Regions from separate parts of the Paenibacillus sp. MT86 genome, predicted to be linked through region 2. Evidence: a T-box and tRNA genes for the amino acid it is inferred to sense, from the RefSeq annotation. Region 2 holds a T-box; the other regions hold tRNA genes.
What was found. A T-box is a leader RNA that pairs with one kind of tRNA and senses whether it is charged. The one in region 2 lies ahead of AC3RCL_RS13650 (glutamine--tRNA ligase/YqeY domain fusion protein), so its partner is inferred to be a tRNA-Gln.

Region 1: it has a tRNA-Gln gene. The T-box ahead of AC3RCL_RS13650 (glutamine--tRNA ligase/YqeY domain fusion protein) is inferred to sense a tRNA for this amino acid. The anticodon was not compared.
Region 3: it has a tRNA-Gln gene. The T-box ahead of AC3RCL_RS13650 (glutamine--tRNA ligase/YqeY domain fusion protein) is inferred to sense a tRNA for this amino acid. The anticodon was not compared.

The regions. Positions count from the first base shown of each region.
Region 1 is NZ_CM179499.1:6,256,915-6,261,432, forward strand. It holds gene ppc (phosphoenolpyruvate carboxylase) at 1-1,549, opposite strand, end outside; tRNA gene AC3RCL_RS28530 (tRNA-Gly) at 1,825-1,898, opposite strand; tRNA gene AC3RCL_RS28535 (tRNA-Pro) at 1,976-2,049, opposite strand; tRNA gene AC3RCL_RS28540 (tRNA-Arg) at 2,071-2,147, opposite strand; tRNA gene AC3RCL_RS28545 (tRNA-Gly) at 2,151-2,225, opposite strand; tRNA gene AC3RCL_RS28550 (tRNA-Leu) at 2,231-2,314, opposite strand; tRNA gene AC3RCL_RS28555 (tRNA-Lys) at 2,329-2,404, opposite strand; tRNA gene AC3RCL_RS28560 (tRNA-Gln) at 2,471-2,545, opposite strand; tRNA gene AC3RCL_RS28565 (tRNA-Val) at 2,599-2,674, opposite strand; tRNA gene AC3RCL_RS28570 (tRNA-Glu) at 2,718-2,792, opposite strand; tRNA gene AC3RCL_RS28575 (tRNA-Thr) at 2,830-2,905, opposite strand; tRNA gene AC3RCL_RS28580 (tRNA-Asn) at 2,909-2,984, opposite strand; rRNA gene rrf (5S ribosomal RNA) at 2,994-3,110, opposite strand; rRNA gene AC3RCL_RS28590 (23S ribosomal RNA) at 3,259-4,518, opposite strand, start outside.
Region 2 is NZ_CM179499.1:3,082,348-3,086,865, reverse strand. It holds gene AC3RCL_RS13655 (pentapeptide repeat-containing protein) at 1-77, shown strand, start outside; gene AC3RCL_RS13650 (glutamine--tRNA ligase/YqeY domain fusion protein) at 215-1,903, opposite strand; T-box leader at 1,979-2,237, opposite strand; gene infC (translation initiation factor IF-3) at 2,327-2,809, opposite strand; gene AC3RCL_RS13640 (metallophosphoesterase family protein) at 2,876-3,580, opposite strand; gene AC3RCL_RS13635 (GNAT family N-acetyltransferase) at 3,685-4,125, opposite strand; gene AC3RCL_RS13630 (GTP-binding protein) at 4,406-4,518, shown strand, end outside.
Region 3 is NZ_CM179499.1:6,041,819-6,046,336, reverse strand. It holds rRNA gene AC3RCL_RS27600 (23S ribosomal RNA) at 1-726, shown strand, start outside; tRNA gene AC3RCL_RS27595 (tRNA-Asn) at 883-958, shown strand; tRNA gene AC3RCL_RS27590 (tRNA-Ser) at 964-1,055, shown strand; tRNA gene AC3RCL_RS27585 (tRNA-Glu) at 1,072-1,146, shown strand; tRNA gene AC3RCL_RS27580 (tRNA-Val) at 1,210-1,285, shown strand; tRNA gene AC3RCL_RS27575 (tRNA-Met) at 1,373-1,449, shown strand; tRNA gene AC3RCL_RS27570 (tRNA-Asp) at 1,480-1,556, shown strand; tRNA gene AC3RCL_RS27565 (tRNA-Phe) at 1,637-1,712, shown strand; tRNA gene AC3RCL_RS27560 (tRNA-Thr) at 1,735-1,810, shown strand; tRNA gene AC3RCL_RS27555 (tRNA-Tyr) at 1,815-1,899, shown strand; tRNA gene AC3RCL_RS27550 (tRNA-Trp) at 1,906-1,979, shown strand; tRNA gene AC3RCL_RS27545 (tRNA-His) at 2,006-2,081, shown strand; tRNA gene AC3RCL_RS27540 (tRNA-Gln) at 2,098-2,172, shown strand; tRNA gene AC3RCL_RS27535 (tRNA-Gly) at 2,187-2,261, shown strand; tRNA gene AC3RCL_RS27530 (tRNA-Cys) at 2,273-2,346, shown strand; tRNA gene AC3RCL_RS27525 (tRNA-Arg) at 2,359-2,435, shown strand; tRNA gene AC3RCL_RS27520 (tRNA-Leu) at 2,444-2,523, shown strand; gene AC3RCL_RS27515 (hypothetical protein) at 2,876-3,175, shown strand; gene AC3RCL_RS27510 (PspA/IM30 family protein) at 3,250-3,927, shown strand; gene AC3RCL_RS27505 (PspC domain-containing protein) at 3,930-4,418, shown strand; gene AC3RCL_RS27500 (PspA/IM30 family protein) at 4,420-4,518, shown strand, end outside.

The DNA.
Region 1 (4,518 bases), 3.2 Mb from region 2:
CAAATACCATCACTTCCAGAATGTCGCTTGCGCCCTCGGCCATACTGATCAAATAACTGGAGATGCATTTCACGCCGAATTCCTGCTGCGCACGGAAAACGGTACGGTATACTTCGAGGCATTCCTCGGTGCTGTCGCTATACTCCTGATAAGGCGTAGTCAACGGACGCGGATCGTTAAGCAAGTTATTGAGCAGTTCGATCTTCTCGTCTTCGCTCAATTGGGCGTAGTCCTGCGTCACGTTCATTTTCCGCAGAATTTCGGCCATGGCATTCTCATGCTCTTGGCTATGCTGTCTGATATCCAGCGTTGCGGTATGGAAACCAAACAACTCCGCCTGGCGAATCAGCTTTTGAATATAGGTGTCTGCAACATAGTCAGCAAAATGGAAACGCAGGCTTCGATCAATGATTTTCAAATCCTCGATGAATTCCTCAGGGGTCTGATAACGCTCGCCGCCCGTCATGTTCTCATCCAGAATGTGACTCATTTTAGCCAGCATATATACCAGTTTTACACGATAAGGCTCTTTCTCATTGTGCCAAATTTCCATCTTCTTCAGTGTTACATGCTCGCGGTCTTTTTCAATGGATTGAAGCAATTCATCCGAAACGTTAACGATTGACGAGCTGAAGCTCAGGTATTTCATGAATTCACGCAAAATCCGTTGGTATTCACGAATCGCCAGCTTCCGCTGCATTTCAAGCGTTCTCCACGTTACGTCCGCCGTCACTGAAGGATTTCCGTCCCGATCGCCACCGATCCACGAACCGAAACGCAAATAGGTTGGAACGTGCCAATGGTGACCCGGATAATATTTAGTTAGGCAGCGCTCCAGTTCTTGATAAACCTCTGGCAGAATGTGAAACAGGGTTTCGTGAAAATAATACATACCGTTTCTGACTTCATCCAAAACAGTAGGTTTACGGTCACGAAGCTCATCGGTTTGCCATAGCGTAATCACTTCATTCAGTAGTTTCTCCCGAAGCTGCTCCCGTTCGCGGAATGTCAGTGTCGGATTGTCCAGCTGCATCACATCGTCCGCTATCCGTTTATGGATATCCAGAATAGCCCGACGCATCGCTTCTGTTGGATGAGCGGTCATCACCAGCTCAAGGGATAGACTTTCGAGAATTTCTTGAACTTCTTCAAACGTAATATTGCGCTCTTTCAAATCCTGGACTGCACTTTCGATGGAACCTGGTTGAACACTTTCCCCGGCGGAACGCTCGTAATCGCGTTTACGCCGTATGCGATGATTCTGTTCGGCGATGTTAACCAATTGAAAGTAAATGGCAAACGCGCGAATCACCTGATGGCGAATGTCGGGTTCCAGCGTGCTGATGATCCTTTTGAAATCTGCAAACAATTCTGGCAAGAATACGGATCGCAACGATTTACTCGTTTCGCGAATTTTCTCAACTATATCTAAAAGCTCATTGCCTCCTTGATGGACAAGAACTTCTCCAAGAATATTGCCAAGGAACCGTACATCTCGCCGCAGCAGATTGTTGGAATTGCTTTTTGCGGTTACTGTAAGTTCAGTCATGCTACTCCTCCCATCTCAACCCGTTTCAGCAGTTTATCTATAGGACGTAACGCCTTCCTAACATCATACAATAAAAGCGAATGAAAATCTGCATTTTTCAGGCGAAAAAATTAGCCAAATCGACAAAACTCATGGTCATGTTATACCCATAGCCCACGGACATTAGTCCTATAAACCGTTGATATGACAGCATTCTTTATTGCATTAACACTTCGCAGGATAGTCGTATGAATATGTAAAAAAAACATCACACACGGTGATGTCCTGCTTATGTATGGAGCGGGTGATGGGAATCGAACCCACGCTACCAGCTTGGAAGGCTGGAGTTCTACCATTGAACTACACCCGCATATCAACCCACAAAAGTGACGTTATGCTTCAAAGCATATTCCGGTTACTTTTGCCGGGTCTCAATTGTTAAGCAAATCGGGATGACACGATTTGAACATGCGACCCCCTGGTCCCAAACCAGGTGCTCTACCAAGCTGAGCTACATCCCGATATTAATCTTTTTTGAAAAATGGCACGCCCTGAGAGATTCGAACTCCCGACCTTTTGATTCGTAGTCAAACGCTCTATCCAGCTGAGCTAAGGGCGCAAATGGAGCGGACGACGGGAATCGAACCCGCGACCCTCGCCTTGGCAAGGCGATGCTCTACCGCTGAGCCACGTCCGCATTAATGGTGCGCGTGGAGGGACTTGAACCCCCACGTCAAAGACGCTAGATCCTAAGTCTAGTGCGTCTGCCAATTCCGCCACACGCGCACAAGATGAAACAATGGTGAGCCATGAAGGACTCGAACCTTCGACACCCTGATTAAAAGTCAGGTGCTCTACCAACTGAGCTAATGGCTCGCATTTCAGGCCACCGAAAATACTCGGAATCACCTTCAAAGCGTAACTTTACTATTTGGAGTAAAGTGGCTGGGGATATAGGATTCGAACCTATGCATGACGGAGTCAAAGTCCGTTGCCTTACCGCTTGGCTAATCCCCAAAATCGTTGAGTTACTTCTATCTTGCCGATTCTCGTTAGAATCATGCATGAAATGGTGGAGGCTGAGGGGATCGAACCCCCGACCCTCTGCTTGTAAGGCAGATGCTCTCCCAGCTGAGCTAAGCCTCCGTATAAACTCATGGGGTTCTCATCCCCTGATGAAATAAAATAGTGGTGACCCGTAGGGGATTCGAACCCCTGTTACCTCCGTGAAAGGGAGGTGTCTTAACCCCTTGACCAACGGGCCACATTTTCATGATGCATGTCCAAACCAAAAGCGAATCTGGAGCTTCCAACCGGGATCGAACCGGTGACCTCATCCTTACCATGGATGCACTCTACCTACTGAGCTATGGAAGCAAGTGGCTCCCCGAACAGGACTCGAACCTGTGACAACTCGATTAACAGTCGAGTGCTCTACCAACTGAGCTATCAGGGAATATGTACCGCTTGGCGACGTCCTACTCTCCCGGGACCCTTCGGTCCAAGTACCATCGGCGCTGGAAGGCTTAACGGTCGTGTTCGGTATGGGAACGCGTGGAACCCTTCCGCCATCGCCACCAAACGGTTCAGATGTTTGATCACCTGAAAACTAGATACGAAACGATTTGCAGCACATTAGAATCCGTAGCATTCACCCGATGTGGTATCGGGGTCCCCGAAAAGTATTCGGCATCTGCTTCAAAGCTTTGCTTCACTTTTTGGGGTGTTTTTTGGATAAGCCCTCGACCGATTAGTATTGGTCAGCTCCATGCATTGCTGCACTTCCACCTCCAACCTATCTACCTCGTCGTCTTCAAGGGGTCTTACATACTGGGAAATCTCATCTTGAGGGGGGCTTCACGCTTAGATGCTTTCAGCGCTTATCCCGTCCGTACGTAGCTACCCAGCCATGCTCCTGGCGGAACAACTGGTGCACCAGCGGTACGTCCATCCCGGTCCTCTCGTACTAAGGACAGCTCCTCTCAAATTTCCTACGCCCACGACAGATAGGGACCGAACTGTCTCACGACGTTCTGAACCCAGCTCGCGTACCGCTTTAATGGGCGAACAGCCCAACCCTTGGGACCTACTTCAGCCCCAGGATGCGATGAGCCGACATCGAGGTGCCAAACCTCCCCGTCGATGTGGACTCTTGGGGGAGATAAGCCTGTTATCCCCAGGGTAGCTTTTATCCGTTGAGCGATGGCCCTTCCATGCGGTACCACCGGATCACTAAGCCCGACTTTCGTCCCTGCTCGACTTGTAGGTCTCGCAGTCAAGCTCCCTTATGCCTTTGCACTCTTCGAATGATTTCCAACCATTCTGAGGGAACCTTGGGGCGCCTCCGTTACTCTTTAGGAGGCGACCGCCCCAGTCAAACTGCCCGCCTGACACTGTCCCCGTACCGGATCACGGTACCAGGTTAGAACCTAGATACGATCAGGGTGGTATCCCAACGTCGCCTCCACACAAGCTGGCGCTCATGCTTCTAAGGCTCCCACCTATCCTGTACAGATCGTACCCAAATCCAATATCAAGCTGCAGTAAAGCTCCATGGGGTCTTTCCGTCTTGTCGCGGGTAACCTGCATCTTCACAGGTATTAAAATTTCACCGGATCTCTCGTTGAGACAGCGCCCAAGTCGTTACGCCATTCGTGCGGGTCAGAATTTACCTGACAAGGAATTTCGCTACCTTAGGACCGTTATAGTTACGGCCGCCGTTTACTGGGGCTTCGGTTCACAGCTTCGGATTGCTCCTAACCGCTCCCCTTAACCTTCCAGCACCGGGCAGGCGTCAGCCCGTATACTTCGCCTTACGGCTTCGCACAGACCTGTGTTTTTGCTAAACAGTCGCTTGGGCCTTTTCACTGCGGCCCCCTCGGGCTATTCACCCTACCGAGGCACCCCTTCTCCCGAAGTTACGGGGTCATTTTGCCGAGTTCCTTAACGAGAGTTCTTCCGCGCGCCTTAGAATTCTCTTCTCGCCTACC
Region 2 (4,518 bases):
AGGTTAACGCGGCGAAGGGAGACGCAAGCACCCGGCTACCTTCTTCCTTAGCCCGGCCGGCACATTGGACGTCTTAACGTCCCATGAATAGCAGCATACACAGGATCATTGATCAAGACCTTCGCAAAGGAATCTCCGGCAGCCACTCGCTGCCGGCTTCTTTGTGCTGTCTGAATGTCCGTACCCGATGATCGCGGCCCCTTGATCGTATCCATTAATTCTTGCCGGTCTTCTTCCATGAATCCTTCAACGAAACGACCCGGTTAAACACCGGCCTATGCTCTGTTGCATGCTTGGAATCCAAGCAGAAATAGCCGTGTCTGATAAATTGGTACGTTTGGTTCTTGACCGGTTCCTTCATGGAGGGCTCCAGTATGGCGTCTTTGATCCGAATCAACGAATCGGGGTTCAGGAGATCCGCCCAGATATTATCCGATTCCAACAACTCGGCCGATTCCTTCAATAATGTATCGTACAAGTGAAGCTCCGCCGGAATCCCATGCTTCGCTGAGACCCAGTGCAGCGTGGATTTCACCTTACGCCCTTTGAATCCGCTGCCGCTCTTCGTCAGTGGGTCATATGTGCAGTGAATTTCCATGATGTCCCCCGTTGCCGGGTCTTTCACGACATGCTCGCATTTGATGAAGTAGGCTCCTTTCAAGCGCACTTCCTTGCCGGGCGATAACCGATGAAATCCGGGATCCGGCTCCTCCATGAAGTCCTCCCGTTCGATGTACAGCTCCCGTGAAAAAGGAACCTCCCGCATCCCTAACGCTTCGTCATGTTCATGGTTCGGTATGCTCAGCATCTCGGTGCGATCTTCAGGAACATTCGTAATGATCACCTTCAGCGGGTTCATGACCGCCATCGCATTGCGGCACCGATCTTTCAAGTCCTGACGGATGAAATGGTCGAGCATCGCCGAATCCACCATGCTGTTGCCGCGAATCACGCCAAGTTCGTCCAGGAAATGCCGGATTCCCTCGGGAGTCACCCCCCGTCGCCGAAGTCCTTTCAACGTAGGAAGTCTGGGGTCATCCCACCCGTCCACAAAACCTCCCTCGACGAGTTCCCTCAGGTATCGCTTGCTTGTTACGTATCCGGAGATGTTCAATCTGCCAAACTCCCGCTGCTTCGGGGGCTCCGTCACTTCCAGCTCGGCCAGCACCCATTCGTACAGCGGTCGATGCTCTTTAAATTCGGCAGAGCACAGCGAATGCGTGATTCCTTCAATCCAATCCTGGATCGGATGGGCAAAATCATACATCGGGTACACGCACCACGTGGTTCCCGTACGATAATGCTCGGCATGAATAATCCGGTATAAGACAGGATCTCTCAGATTCATGTTGGGCGAAGACATATCGATTTTGGCCCGGAGCACTTTCGCGGACGTTTGGAATGCCCCTGCCAGCATTTGTTCGAATAACGATACATTCTCCTCGATGCTGCGCTCTCGAAACGGGCTGTTCATGCCGGCTTCGGTCAGCGTCCCCCGGTATTCCGTCATTTGTACCGGCGTGAGATCACAGACATATGCCTTCCCCTTGGTGATGAGTTTCCTTGCTGCCTCAGCGATTTGATACGCATAATCCGATCCGAAATAAACGCCCGGCTTCAGTCCGAGCCACTCGATATCCTCCCGGATCGCATCCACGTATTTCATGTCTTCCTTCAGCGGATTCGTATCGTCGAACCGAAGATTGAATGTCCCGTTAAACCGGCTGGCGATGGCATGGTTAATGTGGATTGCATAGGCGCTGCCGATGTGCAGATAACCGTTGGGCTCTGGCGGGAACCGCGTAGCCACCGGCCTGTGATATACGTTGTTCTCCACATCGTCCTTGATCATCCTGGTCAAAAAATCCGCCGTTTCCGCTCCATTGTTGTAGTCGTTGCTCATACCTGAATCCTCCCTATGTTTGATTACTGCCGCAATGCCGTATAAAACAAAAAATCCCGTCTCCAAGACATAAGTCTTGGGGACGAGATTCGTTTCGCGGTGCCACCCCGGTTTGCCGATATCTCTCGATACCAGCCTTATCGGGTACGGCCATCACGCGATCGCTTATACCCTAGCTCTGTAACAGGAGCTCCTGTCGCACCATCCCTTATCCATAAGTTCCGATGCGCCGCTCGGAGGCTTGGTTCAATGAAGGGCTTCCCGCTCCTTTTCAGCATACCGGAGCTCTCTGCAGGGATTCCTGTTCATCTACTCTTCTCTTCATGGCGTTTATAATTTGATCCATAATATCACCAGAAACTCAAAAAGTAAACCGCTGTACGCCACCAATAATGAAACGCCCTTGAAAGACGTTCCGCAAGATTATACCGGCAGCAGCTTCACCGCGGCCTGTTTGCCGCTAACCTGAATGCCCGTTTCCTTCTTGCCCACCCCGGCCAGATCTTGAACGAGTCGTTCAAGCAGCTTACGGGCCGCTTCGCCTTCCTTGCCCTGGATGCGTATGACCGGCTGGACGGCTTTGCCCGCTGCCAGCAGCTTATGCATCTGCGAGAGCTTGGTGTCGTAATCATGCTCTTCGATATGTACGGACAGGCGGAATTCCTTGACTTTGATCGGACCGCCCGAAACCTGCTGCTTCGCTTTAACCGCCTCCTGCTTCGCTTGGCCGCGGCTTACGAGCTTGCATGGCGGCGGGCTGCTGAACAACGAGGTGCACACCAAATCGGCTTTGTGACGCTTAGCCAGGGCAAGCGCCTCTTCCCTGGAGACGACGCCCAACTCCTCGCCGTTCAAGCCGGTAAGCTCGACTTCGCGCGCTTTTATCTTTTCGTTCATCATCAACATGGACTGATCCTCCTATTATGTCTGTTAAACCATGGCTTTAATGATAGAATAACATACTCTTTCCTATCACTCCGCAGGCACGGACCGGACAAAATACGTTCGGTATTCCAGTTGTTCCGTGATTTCCAGGCAGTTCAACTGCTTACCGTATACGCATGCTCCATCGATGCCGATTTTGTCCCCGTCGCCACAGAACCAAATATGCTCCGAGTCATGCAAGTTGACGGCCGGGGTATGCCCGAATACCACGGTTTTGTCGATGCCGGTGGGATAATTGAAGAATGGTTCCCGTATCCAGATGAAATCATGTGGAGGCTGCTGCTTCCAGTCTTCCACGCCCGGATTGATTCCGGCATGCACGAATAGGTGGGTGTCTGTTTCATAATACAGGGGCAGTGTATCGAGAAATGATAGATGATGCTCATATTGCCGTTTTATGTAGGCCTTGCCTTCATTGTATCTGGAGCGATCCAGATCGCCATCAAAAAAATCGGCGCCGCAATAACTTTCAATCGTATTTCGCGCACCATTGCGAATCCAGCGTGAATTCGCTTCGTCCGTATCCAGCAGAATGGCATCCAGCATCATTTGATCATGATTCCCGCGAAGGGTGATGACGCCGGAATCCCGCATTTCCATCACCTGCTCAATCACTTCTTTGCTTTTTGATCCGCGATCCACATAATCCCCAAGCAGGACCAGCTTATCCTGTGCGGGATGATACCTCACTTCGGACAATAACCGATTGAATTCATCATAGCAGCCATGAATGTCGCTTATCGCTAAGGTTCGAATCGCAGTCCCCTCCCATCCTCTTTGATAGTGCCACCATAAGTTATGGCAGAACGCACGGTTTCACATTATGAACGTCTATATTATACAAAACTATATTTAGCCATCACATCTCCCCAGGGAGCATAACCGGCTTCCGTAAACCCGATTTGGGTATAGAGCCTTTTTGCATGCTCGTTCCCGGGTTTGTAACACAGCATAACATCGTCCGTACGATTCGGCGAATGGCGAATCTCATCAAGAACCAGGCGAATCGCAGGCTTGGCATAATGCATTCCCTGAAATTTGCCGTCGATCATAAATCGGTATATCCAATAGTTGTCATCGTGCGGGTGCAGTCCGTACATAACAAATCCGATCATTTCTTCATCATGGAAAATGGCTCTCGTTTCGAAACCCTCCATAAATTGAGCTTCCGCTATGGAATATAGATTAGGGGCAATCCATTTCTCCTGTTCAGGTTTGGGCTTAAGGCGGATGCAATCCTCCCAATTATCTTTATCTATGACATGAAGTGATATCAAATGCAAGACTCCTTCAACATGGTTTATGCCTCTATCCTAATTCAACTCGGGCGATATTTCACGGTAATAAATATGTAAACCCAAACAGGACGCAGCACGTTGTCAGGTACCGTGCAAGATAATGAATGAATATAAGCATTTATTCCATATTCCGTTCCCTTCTCAATGGATAAACTAGAATTAACTTTATTCTACATGGAGGCGATATCTATGCGGCAATGTCACAACGACATCCAACCGAAAGGACTACAAATGATGAAACGAATGAGGGTTACGATATATGAAGAACATATTGAACATTGGAGTTTTGGCCCATGTTGACGCCGGTAAAACTACGCTGACGGAGCAAATTCTATTTAAGGCCGGGATTATTGAACGAGCAGGCTCGGTGGA
Region 3 (4,518 bases), 3.0 Mb from region 2:
TTGGGATACCACCCTGATCGTATCTAGGTTCTAACCTGGTACCGTGATCCGGTACGGGGACAGTGTCAGGCGGGCAGTTTGACTGGGGCGGTCGCCTCCTAAAGAGTAACGGAGGCGCCCCAAGGTTCCCTCAGAATGGTTGGAAATCATTCGAAGAGTGCAAAGGCATAAGGGAGCTTGACTGCGAGACCTACAAGTCGAGCAGGGACGAAAGTCGGGCTTAGTGATCCGGTGGTACCGCATGGAAGGGCCATCGCTCAACGGATAAAAGCTACCCTGGGGATAACAGGCTTATCTCCCCCAAGAGTCCACATCGACGGGGAGGTTTGGCACCTCGATGTCGGCTCATCGCATCCTGGGGCTGAAGTAGGTCCCAAGGGTTGGGCTGTTCGCCCATTAAAGCGGTACGCGAGCTGGGTTCAGAACGTCGTGAGACAGTTCGGTCCCTATCTGTCGTGGGCGTAGGAAATTTGAGAGGAGCTGTCCTTAGTACGAGAGGACCGGGATGGACGTACCGCTGGTGCACCAGTTGTTCCGCCAGGAGCATGGCTGGGTAGCTACGTACGGACGGGATAAGCGCTGAAAGCATCTAAGCGTGAAGCCCCCCTCAAGATGAGATTTCCCAGTATGTAAGACCCCTTGAAGACGACGAGGTAGATAGGTTGGAGGTGGAAGTGCAGCAATGCATGGAGCTGACCAATACTAATCGGTCGAGGGCTTATCCAAAAAACACCCCAAAAAGTGAAGCAAAGCTTTGAAGCAGATGCCGAATACTTTTCGGGGACCCCGATACCACATCGGGTGAATGCTACGGATTCTAATCAACGCAAATACGTTTCGTATCTAGTTTTCAGGTGATCAATCACTTGAACTAAATATTGTTCCCTGATAGCTCAGTTGGTAGAGCACTCGACTGTTAATCGAGTTGTCACAGGTTCGAGTCCTGTTCGGGGAGCCATTTATGGAGAGGTGTCCGAGTTGGCCGAAGGAGCACGATTGGAAATCGTGTAGGCGCCAAAAGCGTCTCGAGGGTTCGAATCCCTCTCTCTCCGCCATTATAATTTTAAGCAAGGCCCGTTGGTCAAGGGGTTAAGACACCTCCCTTTCACGGAGGTAACAGGGGTTCGAATCCCCTACGGGTCACCACTTTCTTAAAAAAACACTTGCTTCTTATATCAGATTTTGGTATGATAAAAGTCGCTTTGTTACGGAGGCTTAGCTCAGCTGGGAGAGCATCTGCCTTACAAGCAGAGGGTCGGGGGTTCGATCCCCTCAGCCTCCACCATCATTCATCCCCATAAAGTGAAGCTCATGCTTCGCAAGTGATTCCGATTACTTTTCGGGGACCCTATACAAGCAACCCTTTTAATGACGCGGGGTGGAGCAGTTCGGTAGCTCGTCGGGCTCATAACCCGAAGGTCGTAGGTTCAAATCCTGCCCCCGCAACCAATTTATATCGCAATAGCGATAGTGCCTCGTGGAACTGTGGTGTAGAGGCCTAACATGCCTGCCTGTCACGCAGGAGATCGCGGGTTCGAATCCCGTCAGTTCCGCCATTTTTACAAGTTTCATAGATGACTTTGGGATGAGATGCGTATCCGATATGGGATTCGTCAAAGTCCGAAATGAGCTCTATGGCTCGGTAGCTCAGTCGGTAGAGCAGAGGACTGAAAATCCTCGTGTCGGCGGTTCGATTCCGTCCCGAGCCACCATGTACCTTTTAAAATTTTATACGCCGGTGTAGCTCAATTGGTAGAGCAACTGACTTGTAATCAGTAGGTTGGGGGTTCAAGTCCTCTCGCCGGCACCATTCTGGAGGATTAGTGAAGTGGCTAAACACGGCAGACTGTAAATCTGCTCTCTTCGAGTTCGGTGGTTCGAATCCATCATCCTCCACCAGTTTTTAGGGGCATAGTTTAAAGGTAGAACAGCGGTCTCCAAAACCGTTAGTGTGGGTTCAATTCCTGCTGCCCCTGCCAATCGAATCAATTTTTAGTACAATATGGCGGTCGTGGCGAAGTGGTTAACGCACCGGATTGTGGCTCCGGCACTCGGGGGTTCAATTCCCCTCGATCGCCCCATATTACAAAATCATATTGGGGATTAGCCAAGCGGTAAGGCAACGGACTTTGACTCCGTCATGCATAGGTTCGAATCCTATATCCCCAGCCATTGATTTTATGTTTGCGGACGTGGCTCAGCGGTAGAGCATCGCCTTGCCAAGGCGAGGGTCGCGGGTTCGATTCCCGTCGTCCGCTCCATTTTTATTTCTGGCGCCATAGCCAAGTGGTAAGGCACAGCTCTGCAAAAGCTTTATCCCCAGTTCGAATCTGGGTGGCGCCTCCATAACAACCATATGTGCCCTTAGCTCAGCTGGATAGAGCGTTTGACTACGAATCAAAAGGTCAGGAGTTCGAATCTCTTAGGGCACGCCATTGTGTAAGCCGGTGTGGCGGAATTGGCAGACGCGCGCGACTCAAAATCGTGAGGGAAACCGTGGGGGTTCGAGTCCCTTCACCGGCATCAATCAAAAGGAATGTAGACGATCAACGTCTGCATTCCTTTTTTTGTTGTCCCTCCATCGAAGCATCCACACGACAAGTCCACTCCCAATCACAGCTGCTGAAGATCGTTCTCCTGTAGATTGATGTTCCTTCAATAAGTTACCGTAGCAGGAAAGTGTTCGTTCACGGATATAACGCAAAAACTGCAGACCAGTCCAGGGGTTGGACGTAGGTCTATAGGAAGCCCCGCCTTAGGTCTAGGTCCAAAAACCGTCCACAGGCCGTTTTAGTCAAACTCGAAATTACCTAGAATAGAGTCATAAGGTTGAACAAATGAAACAACGATCAAACAACAGAAAGGCGGTGTATAAATGAGGAATTCAAAAGGCAATGGAATGAGTATCCTGTTGATTGGTTTAGGGATCTTGGTTCTTCTGGGAGTATTCGGTCCTCTGCTTGGATGGTTGTTCAGTCTTCTAATTCCGATACTAATGGTTGCTTTGGGATACTACGGAATTCGAAGAGGCAATACCTTGATGGGATGGATCATTCTCGGTATCGGCATCATCTGGTTGATGGGTAAACTGTCTTGGCTGATCGGTCCGATCCTTGGTGTTATCTTAATCATCTACGGAGTGTCCCGATTGAAGAATGGAAGACCCCGTTATTGATAAGGAACAACTACATTATATAACCTGCATAAACAACAGATCAGATCATGATAGATGAGGAGGGCTAAGCCGATATGAGTGTTTTCCGGCGGATAAGAGACATAACCGTAGCAACATTGAATGAAAAGCTCGAGCAGAGCCAGGATCCGGTTCGATTGATCGACCAGTTCCTACATTCAACCAGACAGGACATTGCTGAGGCCGAGAAGCTGCAGCAGCAATGCCAAGTACATTCCAGACAGCTGAAACAGCAGGTGGATCAAGCGGAAACCATGCGATTCAAACGCGAAGAGCAGGCACTGCTTGCCTTGAAGGCCGGCGAAGAGCATCTTGCCAAGCTGGCATTGCAGGAGAAGCTGATTTATGAGGAAAAGATTGAACAGTATCAAGGCCTGTTATCCTCTAGCCTGGAGTCGTTGAAAGAAATCGAGGAGCAGCTCGGTGAGCTGCGGATGGAATATCAGACGGTCTACAGCAAACGCCAGTATTATGTTGCCCGAGTGGAAACCCTTCGTCTTCAGCAAAAAATGAATGAACGTACGGGATCCTATGGCGGGGGTCATGATGTACCGAAGATGTTCAATCGCCTCGAGGACCGTATCAGCGACTGGGAACTGGAAGCCAGAAGCCTTCGCGATTTACGCCGCATGGGGCAGGAATACATGGATCAGGCTGGAGAATCCGTCTCCACGGTATTGGAAAAGGAACTTGCCCGCTTGAAGCAAAAGCTGAATAACAGCGGAAAGGAGTAACCATGACAAGATTGTACCGTTCCACCCGAGACAAGATGTTCACAGGGTTGATCGGCGGTATATCCGATCATTTCGGAGTCGAATCTACCCTACTTAGAATCATATTTGTAGTCAGTATCTTTTTCACAGGCGGTACAACGCTGTTGATCTATCTGATTGCAACCCTCGTCGTTCCTAAAGAGCCGTATTATCACGATCCGTACGGACCGCAAGGAAGACATGGCGGCGGATACCGTTACAACGACCATCCGGGCCCGGGGCCAGGCTACAACAGCTACAATGACGCTTATGGACGTCATCAAGGCTACCCTAATCCTAATGAGCATGGAAGCTTTGGTCCCAAATATGATCGTCCCAACGGCACAAGAACGAACGCGTCCACCGATTCCGATCTGGATGCGATGATGAAGGATATTGAAAGAAAAGCCATGCAAAAAGAAATCGAAGAATTGAAGAAAAAACTTTCGAACTATGAGAAGGGAGATAAATAACATGGGAGTATTTAAAAGAATCAAGGATATGACGAAAGCATCGGTGAACGAGCTGCTGGATAAAGTGGAGGATCCGATCGTAATGCTGAACCAGTACCTG